Regions from separate parts of the Comamonas sp. JNW genome, predicted to be linked through region 2. Evidence: riboswitches for the same ligand, from Rfam matches in the RefSeq annotation. Region 2 holds a riboswitch; the other holds the start of a gene.

Region 1 (5,925 bases), on a different contig from region 2:
TGGAAGCCGCCGGTTATGTGTATGTGGGCATGGACCATTTCGCCTTGCCCGACGATGCCTTGGCGGTGGCCAAGCGCCAGGGCCGCCTGCACCGCAACTTTCAGGGCTACAGCACCCAGCCCGATTGCGATCTTATGGCGCTGGGCGTGTCAGCCATCGGACGCATTGGCGCCACCTACAGCCAAAATGCCAAGACCCTGGAGGAGTACTACGACCTGATCGACCAGGGCCAGATTCCCGTGGTGCGTGGGCTGGCACTGACGCGCGACGACCTGCTGCGCCGCACGGTGATCATGGGCCTGATGTGCCAGGGGTGCCTGGCGATTGAATCGCTGGAGCAGGCCTGGCTGATTGATTTTGCGCAGTACTTTGCCGCCGAGCTGGCCCAGCTGCGTGAGCTGCAGGAGCAGGGCCTGGTGCAGCTGAGCGACGAATCGATCAATGTGACCGAGCTGGGCTGGTACTTTGTGCGTGGCGTCGCCATGGTGTTTGACAAGAACCTGCAGGCCGACCGCAACCGGGCGCGCTTCTCGCGGATTATCTGAGGGCAGGGCGTGGGCGGGCCTCAGCCCTGCCAGGCCGCCAAGCTCTTGTAGAGCATGTAGAGCGCCAGGCACAGCAAGATGCCGCCAAAGATCTTCTTGAGCTGGCCCACCGGCAGCCGGTGCGCGGCGCGGGCGCCCAGCGGCGCGGTCAGCACGCTGCAGGTGGCAATGGCGGCCAGGCCGGGCAGCCAGATATAACCCAGCGAATGCGGTGGCAGCCCCTGCAGGTGCAGGCCGGCCACCATGAAGCCGATGACATTGGTGACCGCAATCGGAAAGCCCAGCGCCGAGCTCGTGGCTACCGCGTTGTGCATCGGCACGCTGCACCAGGTCATGAAAGGCACGCTGATGAAGGCGCCGCCCGCGCCCACCAGGCCCGAGAGGCAGCCGATCACGCCACCCGCAGCCAGCTGGCCGGCCGTGCCCGGCATGGCGCGCATGGCCTGGCTATTGGGCTTGCGGAACATGCGCAGTGCCGAGTAACCAATGAACAGGCCAAAAAACAAACCCAGGTAGCTGCCCTTGAGCACCGCAAAAATACCCAGGCTGGCCAGCAGGCCGCCCAGCACAATGCCCGGGGCCAGGCGTTTGACAAGGTCCCAGCGCACCGCGCCATGCTGGTGGTGGGCGCGCACGCTGGACATCGAGGTGAAGACGATGGTCGCCATCGAGGTGGCAATCGCCATCTTGATCGCCAGCTCCGGCGCCACGCCCTGGGTGCCCAGGATGTAGGTGATGAAGGGCACCAGCACCATGCCGCCGCCAATGCCCAGCAGGCCCGCCAGAAAACCGCCGATCAGGCCCAGAAACGACAGCGGCAGCAAAACAAGAGGATCAGTCATGGCGCGCAGTAAAAAGGCCACCTGAAACAGGTGGCCTGAAACCCCGCTGTCGCGGAGAGGAGAAGACAGGTTGGGCGGAGCCTGCCCGAAAAAATCAGGTGTTCGCAGCGGATCCACTGGACCGTCATCCTGAACCGGGGGTTCAGGTGGGCGAGGGCAACCTATCGTTGGGTTCATCTGACGCGAGACGATCACGCTCAATAGGTAATGTACCAAGCCCGTGCTCGTAGAGCATTGGTTCAAGGAACTATAAAGTCCAGCAGGGCTGCGAACGCTTTCATTGTAATCGCTCGCGCCTGCCGCACCCACCAAAACTGCAATTCAATGTGCCTGGATTGGTCAAAAAAGATAGCTGGTTAGCCAGATTGAGCAATGGGTGGCGTGATATTTTGCAGCCAGGCATTGCATGGCGCGGCAATCTGGTGTTGGCGCCTGCTCGCGGCAGTGCCTCAAGCGCTGGTGCCCAGGGTGTCGGCCGGTTGCGCGGGGGCCGGCGCCAGCGCCGCGTCCAGCCGTTGCATCACCGACTGCACACGGGGCGCATCCCAGTCCAGGCTCGCCTGGTCCCCAGGGGCGGTCTGGGCCTGGACCTCAACCATCGCGGCAGACTGCGCAGCAGCTTGCGCCTGCAGGGCGTCTGCGGTCTGGCTGAGCTGGCTGTTTTGCACTTGCAAATCAAGCAGGTCAAAAGCGACATTGAGGGCCGCCAGCACAGCGATGCGCTCGCGGCCACGGATCTTGCCCGCGTCGCGGATGCCGCTCATGGCCTCATCGACATGCTTGACGGCAGCCAGCAGACGTGCTTCCTGGCCTTCGGGGCAGCCCAGCATATAGCTTTGCTGCATGATGTGTACTTCCAGCTGTTTCATCATTCGTCCTGGTCAAAGGTCTTGGGCAGGCGTTCGATCAGTGCATCCACGCGGGCGCGGGCCGCTGTCAGGCGCGATTGGAGGGAGTCGCGCTCCTGGGTCAGGGTGGTGACTTGCTCTTGCAATTGGGCGTGGGCGCGTTGCAAAGCCTCATGACGGCTCAGCAGTGCCTCCACCCGCTCAAGCATCAGATCCATAGAAGGCGTAGTGGCCATAGAGAGACAGTCTTCTTAAGTGCGCAATGGGTTTAACGCTAAAATTGTACCCGTTGGTGCTCGCCCCAGTGGTTCACATGGGGGCAGTTCAACGGGAAGCAGGAGCGCTGCTTGTGCCCTACAAGCCTTGCGCAACCTGCGCTGCCCCCGCAACGGTAAGCGATGGTTGGCTTTTGCGCCATCCACAGCCACCACTATGCCACTGAATACCTTGAACAAGTGTTTGGGAAGGCGTGTGCTGTGTCATCGCCAGCCCGGATACCGGCCAACAATAGTGGAGGCGCGTGGCTGAGGCCTTGCCGCGGCTTCCGTGTTCCCCATTGCCGGCGGGGAGGCTGGCGCGGGGTGGTTCATCACCAACTCAGTGCATGTTTTCCTCTGCTTTTTCGACACGCCCCTGCGCGCGTCCCGCGCTTGCGCCCCGCTCGGGCACCCTCCATACCCCCCGTTTTTTGGCCTTGGCCATCGCAGCGGCGTTGCCCCTGTTGGCGCTGCAAGCTCAGGCGCAGCAGGCTACAGCCGCCCAGGAAACAGAGGGTAAGAACCTGCAAGAGATGGTGGTAACCGCCAACCGCATCGAGCAGCCGCTGTCCGATCTGGTGGCCGACATGTCCATCATCGATGCGCAGACCATCGAGCGCCAGGGCCCGGGCAGCGTGGCCGATGTGCTCGCGCGCGTGCCGGGCATCCAGATTTCGCGCAACGGCGGGCCGGGCACGACGACCAGCGTGTTCATGCGCGGCGCCGATTCGCGCTTTACCGCTGTCTATGTTGATGGCGTGCGCATGGATTCGCAATCGACCGGCGGCGCCTCCTGGCAATCGATTCCGCTGGCGCTGATCGATCGCATCGAAGTGCTGCGCGGCCCGGCCGCTGCCGTCTACGGCTCGGACGCGATGGGCGGCGTAGTGCAGATCTTCACCAAGAAAGGTGAGGGCACGCCCCAGCCCTATGTCGGCCTGGGCTTTGGCAACCGGGGCACGTTCACGGCCGAGGCCGGTATCTCCGGCGGCGCCGACGGCTGGGATTACGCGCTGGGTCTGAACCGCTCGCAGACCGATGGCTTCAATGCCCGCACCGTGGCCACCGCCAACCCAGACAAGGACGACTACCGCAGCAATGCGGTCAGCGGCCGCCTGGGCTACCAGCTCAACGGCCAGCACCGGCTCGAAGCCACCTTGCTGGCCAGCGATGTGAACTCGGGCTATGACAGCAGCCTGACCGAGGACGACCGCAGCCTGAACAAGATGTATGCGCTGGGCCTGAACTGGCAGGCGCAGTGGACCGAGCACTACAGCACCAAGCTGCAGTTCAGCCAGTCGCGCGACTATTACGAGACCCGGCCCTCGCCCTACCAGACGGACACGCGCCTGCATAACTACCTGTTCCAAAATACCTGGCGCCTGGGCGTCCACACCTTGACGGCCGCACTGGAGCGGCGTGACGACGCGCTGACGAATGGCGGCATTGACCGCGACCGCCACCAGAATGCGCTGGCGCTGGGCTATGGCCTGAACACCGGCCCGCACACGGTGCAGCTGAACCTGCGCCGGGATGACGACAGCGAGTTCGGCGGCAAGACCACCGGCAGCGCTGCCTATGGCTATGCCTTTGCAACCAACTGGCGCGCCACCGCGACAGTGGGCACGGCCTTTCGCGCGCCCACGCTCTACCAGCGCTTTAGCGAATACGGCGACGCATCGCTGCAGCCCGAGAAAAGCCGCAATGCCGAGCTGGGCCTGCGCTGGGCGCAGGGTGCCGACAGCTTCTCGGCCACGGCCTACCGCAACCGGGTCACCAACCTGATCAACTTCTCGTCGCCCGGCAGTTGCGACAGCGAATTCGGCTGCTATGCCAATGTGGGCAAGGCACGCCTGGAAGGCATTACCTTGGCGGCCACGACCAAGCTGGGCGCGTTCAACCTGCATGGTTCGGTCGACTTCCAGAACCCGCGCGATACCGAAAACGACAAGCTGCTGGCGCGCCGCGCCAAGCGCTATGCCACCCTGGGCGCCGAGACGCGTGCAGCCGGTTGGACCTGGGCGGCCGACCTGCAGACCAGCGCCAAGCGCTTTGACAATGCCGCCAACACCAATGTGCTGGGCGGCTACACCTTGTTCAACCTGTCGGCGCAGACCGAGGTGGCCAAGGATGTGAACCTGATCGCCCGTATCAACAACCTGGCCGACAAGCGCTACCAGACCGCACGCACCTATGCCACCGAAGGTCGCAGCGTGTATGTGGGTGTGAAGTGGATGCCGCGCTGAGCGCAGAGGGGATAAGCCAGCCATGACAGAGACGACGGTTCAGGACCGCCCAACGGCCGCTTGCGTGGCACTGCTGATTGCGGCGCCCGCATCGGGCCAGGGCAAGACCACGGTGACGGCAGCCTTGGCGCGCCTGCATGCCCGCCAGGGCCGGCGGGTCCAGGTGTTCAAATGCGGCCCGGATTTTCTCGATCCGCAGTGGCTGCGCCTGGCCAGCGGCCAGCCCGTGCATGCGCTGGATCGCTGGATGAACGGTGAAGTGGATGTGCGCGCACGCCTGTTTCAGGCCGCGCAAAGCAACGATGTGCTGCTGATCGAAGGCGTGATGGGCCTGTTCGATGGTGCCAACAGCGCGGCCGAGCTGGCCAAGTCGCTGGGCATCTCCGCTGTGGTGGTGGTCGATGCATCGGCCATGGCCGCTACCTTTGGCGCCATTGCCCATGGCCTGCAGCACTATGACCCAGGCCTGCAGCTGGCCGGTGTGCTGGCCAACCGCGTGGCCACTGCCCACCATGGTGAGCTGCTGCGCAGCGGCCTGCGCGACCCGGCACTGTGGCTGGGCGCGATGCACCAGGTGAGCCTCGATGCTGCGAAACCGCGCGCCAACCTGCTGCCCGAGCGCCACCTGGGCCTGGTGGCAGCCCATGAGCTGCACGACGCTGCCGAGCGCCTGGATGCCGCCGCCGACGTGCTGGCGCTAACGCCGCTGGGCCAGCTGAGCTGGCAAGAGTGGCAGCAGCGCTGGACGGTGGCCTTTACCGCGCCTGCTGTTGCCGCCCCGGTGCCCGCCTGGCTGGCCGGGCGCCGCATTGCCGTCGCCCGCGATGCCGCTTTCAGCTTTATCTACACCGCCAATCTGGAATGCCTGCAGGCCATGGGCGCCGAGCTGGCCTTTTTCTCGCCGATCGCAGGCGACCGCCTGCCCGCCTGCGATGCGCTGTGGCTGCCTGGCGGCTACCCGGAGCTGCACCTGCCCGCGCTCAAGGCCAATGCCGGCTTGCAGCTGGATCTGCAGGCGCACCTGGAACAGCGCAAGCCCGTCTGGGCCGAATGCGGCGGCATGGTGGCACTGGCCGAGGGCCTGACCGACCTGGACAGCCGCTGGCACAGCTTGTGGGGCTTGCTGCCAGCGCAGGCCGTGATGCACCAGCGCCTGGCGGGTCTGGGCATGCAGCAGCTGCTGACGC
Region 2 (5,925 bases):
CGTGATGGCGCGCTGGGGCACCCGGTCATAGCGCTGGGGCTGGCCGCAGACATCGATCTCCAACGGCGCAGCCCGCAGGCCTGCGGGCACTGCTGCCGCTTCGGCCATGGGGATGGCCGCCGCCTGGCTGGGGCGGCTGGGCGGCTGCTGGCCCGCTGGCCCGTCGCAGCCGGTCAGCATCAGGGAAGCAGCTGCCGCCAGGGCACGCAGGGTTTGCCGGGAAGCGCTTGTGGTCATGCTCTACCTTGCTCAGAAACGCAGATGGGCCATCAGCTCAAAACTGCGGCCATTGCCCATCAGCCATTGCGAGCCGTAGGACGATGCAGCATAGCGTTTGTTGGCCAGATTGCGGCCCACCAGGTTCAAGGTGGTTGTGCGGTTCAGGTTCCAGCCCAGCACCGCATCGGCCACCGTGTAGGCGGGGAGCTGCGCGGTATTGGCGTTGCTGGTGTAGCGGCTGGCAACATGGCGCAGACCCAGCGATGCGCGCCAATCGCCCGTCTGGTAATGGGCCCAGGCATTGGCCGTGTAGCGCGGCACATTGGCCGGCTGGTTGCCAGCGCGGTCAATGGCTGTGGCGCCTTCGAGCAGCTCGTCGAACTGGGCATCCGCATAGCCCAGGTTGCCCTCGAAGCGCCAGGCCTTGGTCGCCCGCCAGCTGCCTGCCAGCTCGATCCCCTTGGACGACTGCTTGCCGCCCTGGATCGACAGCGCGGGGCGGTCCGGATCGCGGGTGATGATGTCTTTCTTGCGGATATCGAAGACCGCCAGAGTCCATTCGCCCTGGCCATTGGGCAGCTGCTGCTTGATGCCCACTTCCACCTGGCGGCCTTTGCTCAAGCTAAAGCCGGTTTGCGACTGGGTCAGCGACAGCAGGCTGTTGACCGGGTCATGGCCTGTGCTGACTTGCGCATACATGCTGGTGTGCTGGCCCAGCTTGTGCGTGAGGCCCAGGCGCCAGGAGGTGCCGCCCAAGGTCTTGTCAAAGCGGGCTTGGCTGAGCAAATCCATGCGGTCAAAATCATAGAGGTCGCGGCGCAGGCCGGCCATCAGCAGCCACTGCTCGCCCAGCTTCCAGGCGTCTTCCAGGTAGAAGGCGTTTTGGCGGATGCGCGAGGTCATGCGCGGCTTGTAAGGGTCTGGGCTGTCCCAGTAGCCACTGGTGCCACCGGTCAGCGGCACATCGGATTCACCGGTATAGGGCGAGCTGTTGAGCGCGGTGAACTTGGCCTGCGACACATCCCAGCCCATCGCTATCTCATGCTGGCCGGGCTTGAAAACGGCGCCTAAGCGGTTGCCGCTTTGCTCCAGGTCGTGGCCGATCTCCAGGTAGTCGTAGCGGTGAACCGTGCGCGTGCTGGCATCGTAGTCATAGCCTTCGATGTTCTTCCAGTGGCGGTCGGCCTTCATATGGTAGGTCTCGTTGCGCAGCACCAGCGCCTCGCTCACATTCCACTCGGCCCTCAATTTGTAGCGCTGGTCCTTGTAGTGGATGTCGCTGTCGAGAAAGTTGAAATTGCGGTCGCCCAGCGCCGCCACCGGCTTGCCATCGACCACCGGGGTGCCAAAGTAGCGCTCGGGCCTTTGGTCGCTGACATCGGCCGTCAGGTCCAGGCGCAGATCGCTGCTCGCCTGCCAGCGGATGGCGCTCATGATCTTCTTGCTGTCGCTGTTGCCCAGTTGGCGCTCGCCATCGGTGCGATCGCCGTAAACATCCAGGCGGTAGCTCAGGCTGTCGCTCAGCGCGCCGGTGCTGCCCAGGCCCGCGCGGGCGGTGCCGTGGGAGCCAGCGCCCAGCAGCAATTCGGTCGATGTACTGCGGCTGGGTTCCTTGCGCACCGCGTTCACCGTGGCGCCCATGGTGCCGCTGCCGTACATCAGCGATGCGGGGCCGCGCAGCACATCAAAGCGCTCATAGCCCCAGCTGGAATTGGGATAGGCCACGGTGCCGGCTGCAACCCCCAGGCTCAGCCCGTCTTCGGCCACGCCGACCGAGTTCACACCGGTAAAGCCCCGGCTGGAGAACGACAGCCCGCCATTGCCAGGCGTGCCATTGGCACTCAGGCCCACGCTGCGGCCCACGGCATCGACCACCTCGTAGTCGGCACGCTCTTGCACCTGCACGGCCGAGACCGAGCTGACACTGGCGGGCAGGTCCTGCAGCGGCACGGCCAGCTTGCTCGCCGAGGTCGACGGCAGCTGGAGCGCATTGGGCTCGCTGCGCTGGTCGCTCACCACCACTTCAGGCAGTGAGGCTTCTTGGGCATGGGCTACTGTGATGCCCAAGGCGGGCAAACACAGAACACAGGAGCTGCCAACCAGGCGCAAGGAGGAAGAGAGCCGCTGGGCGGCCAGGAGCCGGTTTTTCGGAAAAGGAACTGCAGTCATTTCAACAAAAGGCGCTAACTGCCTGATGCGGGGGCTGCACTGCACGCGGTCACCCCCCAAGACGGGGTCGCGCGAAGAACCGCCGTCCACACCCCGCAGACAGTTGAGAGAGCACGTGCTGGCCAGAGGCACAGCGCGCACTGCGACTAGGAACAGGCCGGTCTCCGGGCTTACAGGCGGTGCAGCGCAGGCGCTGACCCGGTAGCCGGTCTTCCCAGGGTGCGGGTGTCTTATTGCCTGGCAGGCGTGGACACTCTCTCAACCCCAGTGACTGGGCCCGCGTGGGAGCGGGCCGCATCGGCTACGTTTCCTGTCTACCGTTGCGGGGGCAGCCAAGGCTTGGGGGAGCGCACTCCCGACCTTGTTCCCGTTTCACTCGCATGCGAGCACCTGTAGATAGGCTTTTTTCAAAGCGCAGCCAGTGTACCAGCCGCAAGCCCGGGCAGTGCCTTTTGGCCATGGCCTGTGTCAGCTGGGCGATACAGCGCATGCCCCAGTGGCTGTATCAGCCCTGCGGCAGCCGCGTCGCATAGCCGATGAAGTCAGTGCTGCGCAGCTGGCCCAGCAGCCACTGCCGAAAGCTGGCCTGGATTGGGCGCTCTCCCCCGCCCCGGCGGGTGTAGAGGTGGAACTTGGGCGTTCTGTCCATCGGCAGTTGTCGCAGCAGCTCCGCCCCAAAGGGTGCGAGCAGCTTGCCGCTGTGGATATAGCTGAGCGCATCGACATAGGACAGTAGGCCCACGCCCTGCCCGCTGAGAACGGCTTGCAGCATCGCATCGTGCGTGTGCAGCAGCATGGGGCTGACATGCTTGCCGCCGGGCTCCAGGCCCAGCATCGCATAAATGTCCTGCCACAGACTGTTGTGCGTCAGCGGCGATATCAGCCGGTGGTGCGGCAAATCCTGCGCTGTCTCCACCGGGTGCTCGGCCAGCAGCTGCGGCGCAGCCACGATCACCTTGAGGTCTTCGAGCAGCGGCGTTTCATCGAGGTGGTCCACACCGCCGTAGCCCCAGACAATGGCTGCATCCAGATCGCCGCTATCGAACGAAGGCAGCTCCACACCGATGGAGATGCGCAGATCGAGCTCCGGGTAATCCTTGGTGAACGAGGGCAGCGAGCGGATCAGGTACTGGGTTGCAAAGTATGGGCTGACCTGGATATGGAACTGCGCAGCCTTGTGGTGGGAGCGCACGGCTTCCAGCCCCTGGCTCAGTGCATCGAGCCCCTGCTCCACATAGTGGTACAAGGTCTGCGCCTCGGCGCTGGCCGCCAGGCCCCGCGCGCCGCGCTCGAACAGTTGCACATCCAGCGCACTTTCCAATTGCTTGAGTTGCTGGCTGGCGGCCTGTGGCGTCAGGCACAGCTCGTCGGCCGCCTTGCGGATCGAGCCATGGCGGTAGACGGACTCGAACACGCGCAGTGGCTGCAGGGGCGGGAGCTTGTATTTCATGGAGGAGCGCCAGGCCAGGAGAGGCAGAGCCCGGGCTGGCGATGATTATAGGTCGCAGCCCGGCGCCCAGCGGGCCGGCATGCCACCGCTCTTGCCTGCTGCGCCCTGCCCCGCTGATGCATAAAAAAACGCATCCAGAAGGGATGCGTTCGGGCTGGCGCAGCGCTCAGCAGCGCATGGCCTTACTGGACCGGATCACCATGCATCGGCAGACCGGTGCGGTCCCGGCTGCTGACCAGGGCGATGAGGCCAATGATTGCCGCGCCAATGAGGTAGTAGGCAGGCACGACCGGGTTGCCGGTGCGGGCAATCAACCAGGAGTTGATCATCGGCGCGGTGCCGGCAAACATCGCCACAGCCACGTTGTAGCTCAGCGCCATGCCCTTGAAGCGCACGCTGGTGTGGAACATCGAAGGGATGATCGAGTAGATGCTGCCCAGCAGCATGGCCAGACAGAAGTTGAGCACCATCAAGGACGAGATCTTGGCGGCGGTGCTGCCTTCGAGCAGCAGGTGAAAGCAAGGCACGGCCAATACCGCAATCGCCAGGCTCGCAGCGATCATCATCGTCTTGCGACTGAGCTTGTCGGCCAGCAGGCCCATGATGGGAATCATCACCACCAAAAAAAGCTGCGGGCCCAGCGAGAGCTTGAGGCCGGTGGCCACATCGACATGCAGCGCGCTGACAAAGTAGGTCGGGATATAGGTGACGACGGTGAACAAGGTGACATTGGTCACGATGATGATGCCAGCGGACTGGAACAGCTCTTTCTTGTGCGTGGCAAACAGCACCTTCCAGCTCGCCTGGGCCAGTGCGTCATGCTGCTGCTTCATGGCCATGAAGGTGGGGGTCTCTTCCAGGTACTTGCGGATATAGAGGCCAATGGCGCCCAGCGGCAGCGCAATCAGAAACGGAATGCGCCAGGCCCAGTCCAGGATCTGCTCGGCGCTGAAGAACATCGTCAGAATGGCCGAGACCGAGGCACCGAAGAAAAAGCCCGCCATGCAGCCCACCTCAACCCAGCTGGTGAGCAAGGTGCGGTTGCGGTCGCGGCAGTACTCGGCCACAAAGATGGCCGCGCCACTGGCCTCGCCACCGGCCGACAGCCCCTGCATCAGGCGCAGCACGATCAGGAGCAGCGGCGCGGCAATGCCGATGCTCGCATAGCCGGGCAGCACGCCAATCAAAAAGGTGGAGATCGCCATCATGATGATGGTGATGGTCAGCACCCGCTTTCTGCCGTACTTGTCGCCCAGCGAGCCAAAGAAGATGCCGCCAATGGGCCGGGCAAAAAACGCAATCGCAAAGGCCGCCCAGGATGCGGTGATCTGCATGGTGGGCGAGCTGGTGGCAAAGAACACCTTGCCCAGCACCGCTGCCAGGTAGCCGTAGACCGAGAACTCGAACCACTCGACAAAGCTGCCCACCACCGAGGCCAGCACTATGCGGTTGAGCTCCTTGGACTGCACCGCGCGCGGCGCCGCCGCCGCATGGGGGGATGACCAGTCCGAAAGGCTTGCACTTGGGGCGGCAAAGCCATCTGCCATGGGATTGTGGGTGCGCATCGGGAAGTCCTTGGTGTCCTGCAGGGGGAGAAATATGGGAAAGGACCAGCGGCTATGCCGCTGGACTTGGGCACGCGATCAGGCCGGGGGCAGCGGCGTGGCCTGGGCGTAATCGGTTTTGGCTTGTTCGGCGCTGATATAGCCATAAGCCACATCGCGCTGCACCAGCGCGGTGGGGCGCAGCGCCGCATCGCCGTTGCCGCCACCGCCGGGCAAGTCCAAAATCAATCGGCGCCCAGCCGGGATCTGCTGCTTGCCCTTGCCGCGCAAGGCGGTGCCGTCGTCCAGCGACACCTTGCCCAGTGCGCCGCTTTGGCCGCCGTTGTGGCCGCGCGCTGCAAAATGCACGCGGTCAAACATGGCGTTCAGGTCAAACTCAAAGCCTTCTGCCGAGCCCACCTCGATGCGCTGGCCCAGGCCGCCCCGCCAGCGGCCGGCGCCGCCCGAGTTGGGCCGCAGCTCCTTGCGCCAGATGATGATGGGGCCGATGCTCTCGGTCACCTCGACCGACATGGCCTGCAC

Evidence for each region. A riboswitch is a leader RNA that binds a small molecule or an ion and turns the genes downstream of it on or off. The one in region 2 is predicted to bind cobalamin.
Region 1: another riboswitch for cobalamin. It lies ahead of DCO45_RS10700 (TonB-dependent receptor); the one in region 2 lies ahead of DCO45_RS09850 (TonB-dependent receptor).

What each region holds. Positions count from the first base shown of each region.
Region 1 is NZ_QETI01000006.1:78,041-83,965, forward strand. It holds gene hemN (oxygen-independent coproporphyrinogen III oxidase) at 1-545, shown strand, start outside; gene DCO45_RS10685 (sulfite exporter TauE/SafE family protein) at 566-1,387, opposite strand; gene DCO45_RS10690 (cell division protein ZapA) at 1,837-2,256, opposite strand; gene DCO45_RS10695 (hypothetical protein) at 2,256-2,471, opposite strand; cobalamin riboswitch at 2,509-2,756, shown strand; gene DCO45_RS10700 (TonB-dependent receptor) at 3,026-4,738, shown strand; gene DCO45_RS10705 (cobyrinate a,c-diamide synthase) at 4,761-5,925, shown strand, end outside.
Region 2 is NZ_QETI01000005.1:190,917-196,841, forward strand. It holds gene DCO45_RS09845 (ABC transporter substrate-binding protein) at 1-237, opposite strand, end outside; gene DCO45_RS09850 (TonB-dependent receptor) at 250-2,286, opposite strand; cobalamin riboswitch at 2,526-2,797, opposite strand; gene DCO45_RS09855 (LysR substrate-binding domain-containing protein) at 2,894-3,838, opposite strand; gene DCO45_RS09860 (MFS transporter) at 4,021-5,403, opposite strand; gene DCO45_RS09865 (hydantoinase B/oxoprolinase family protein) at 5,482-5,925, opposite strand, start outside.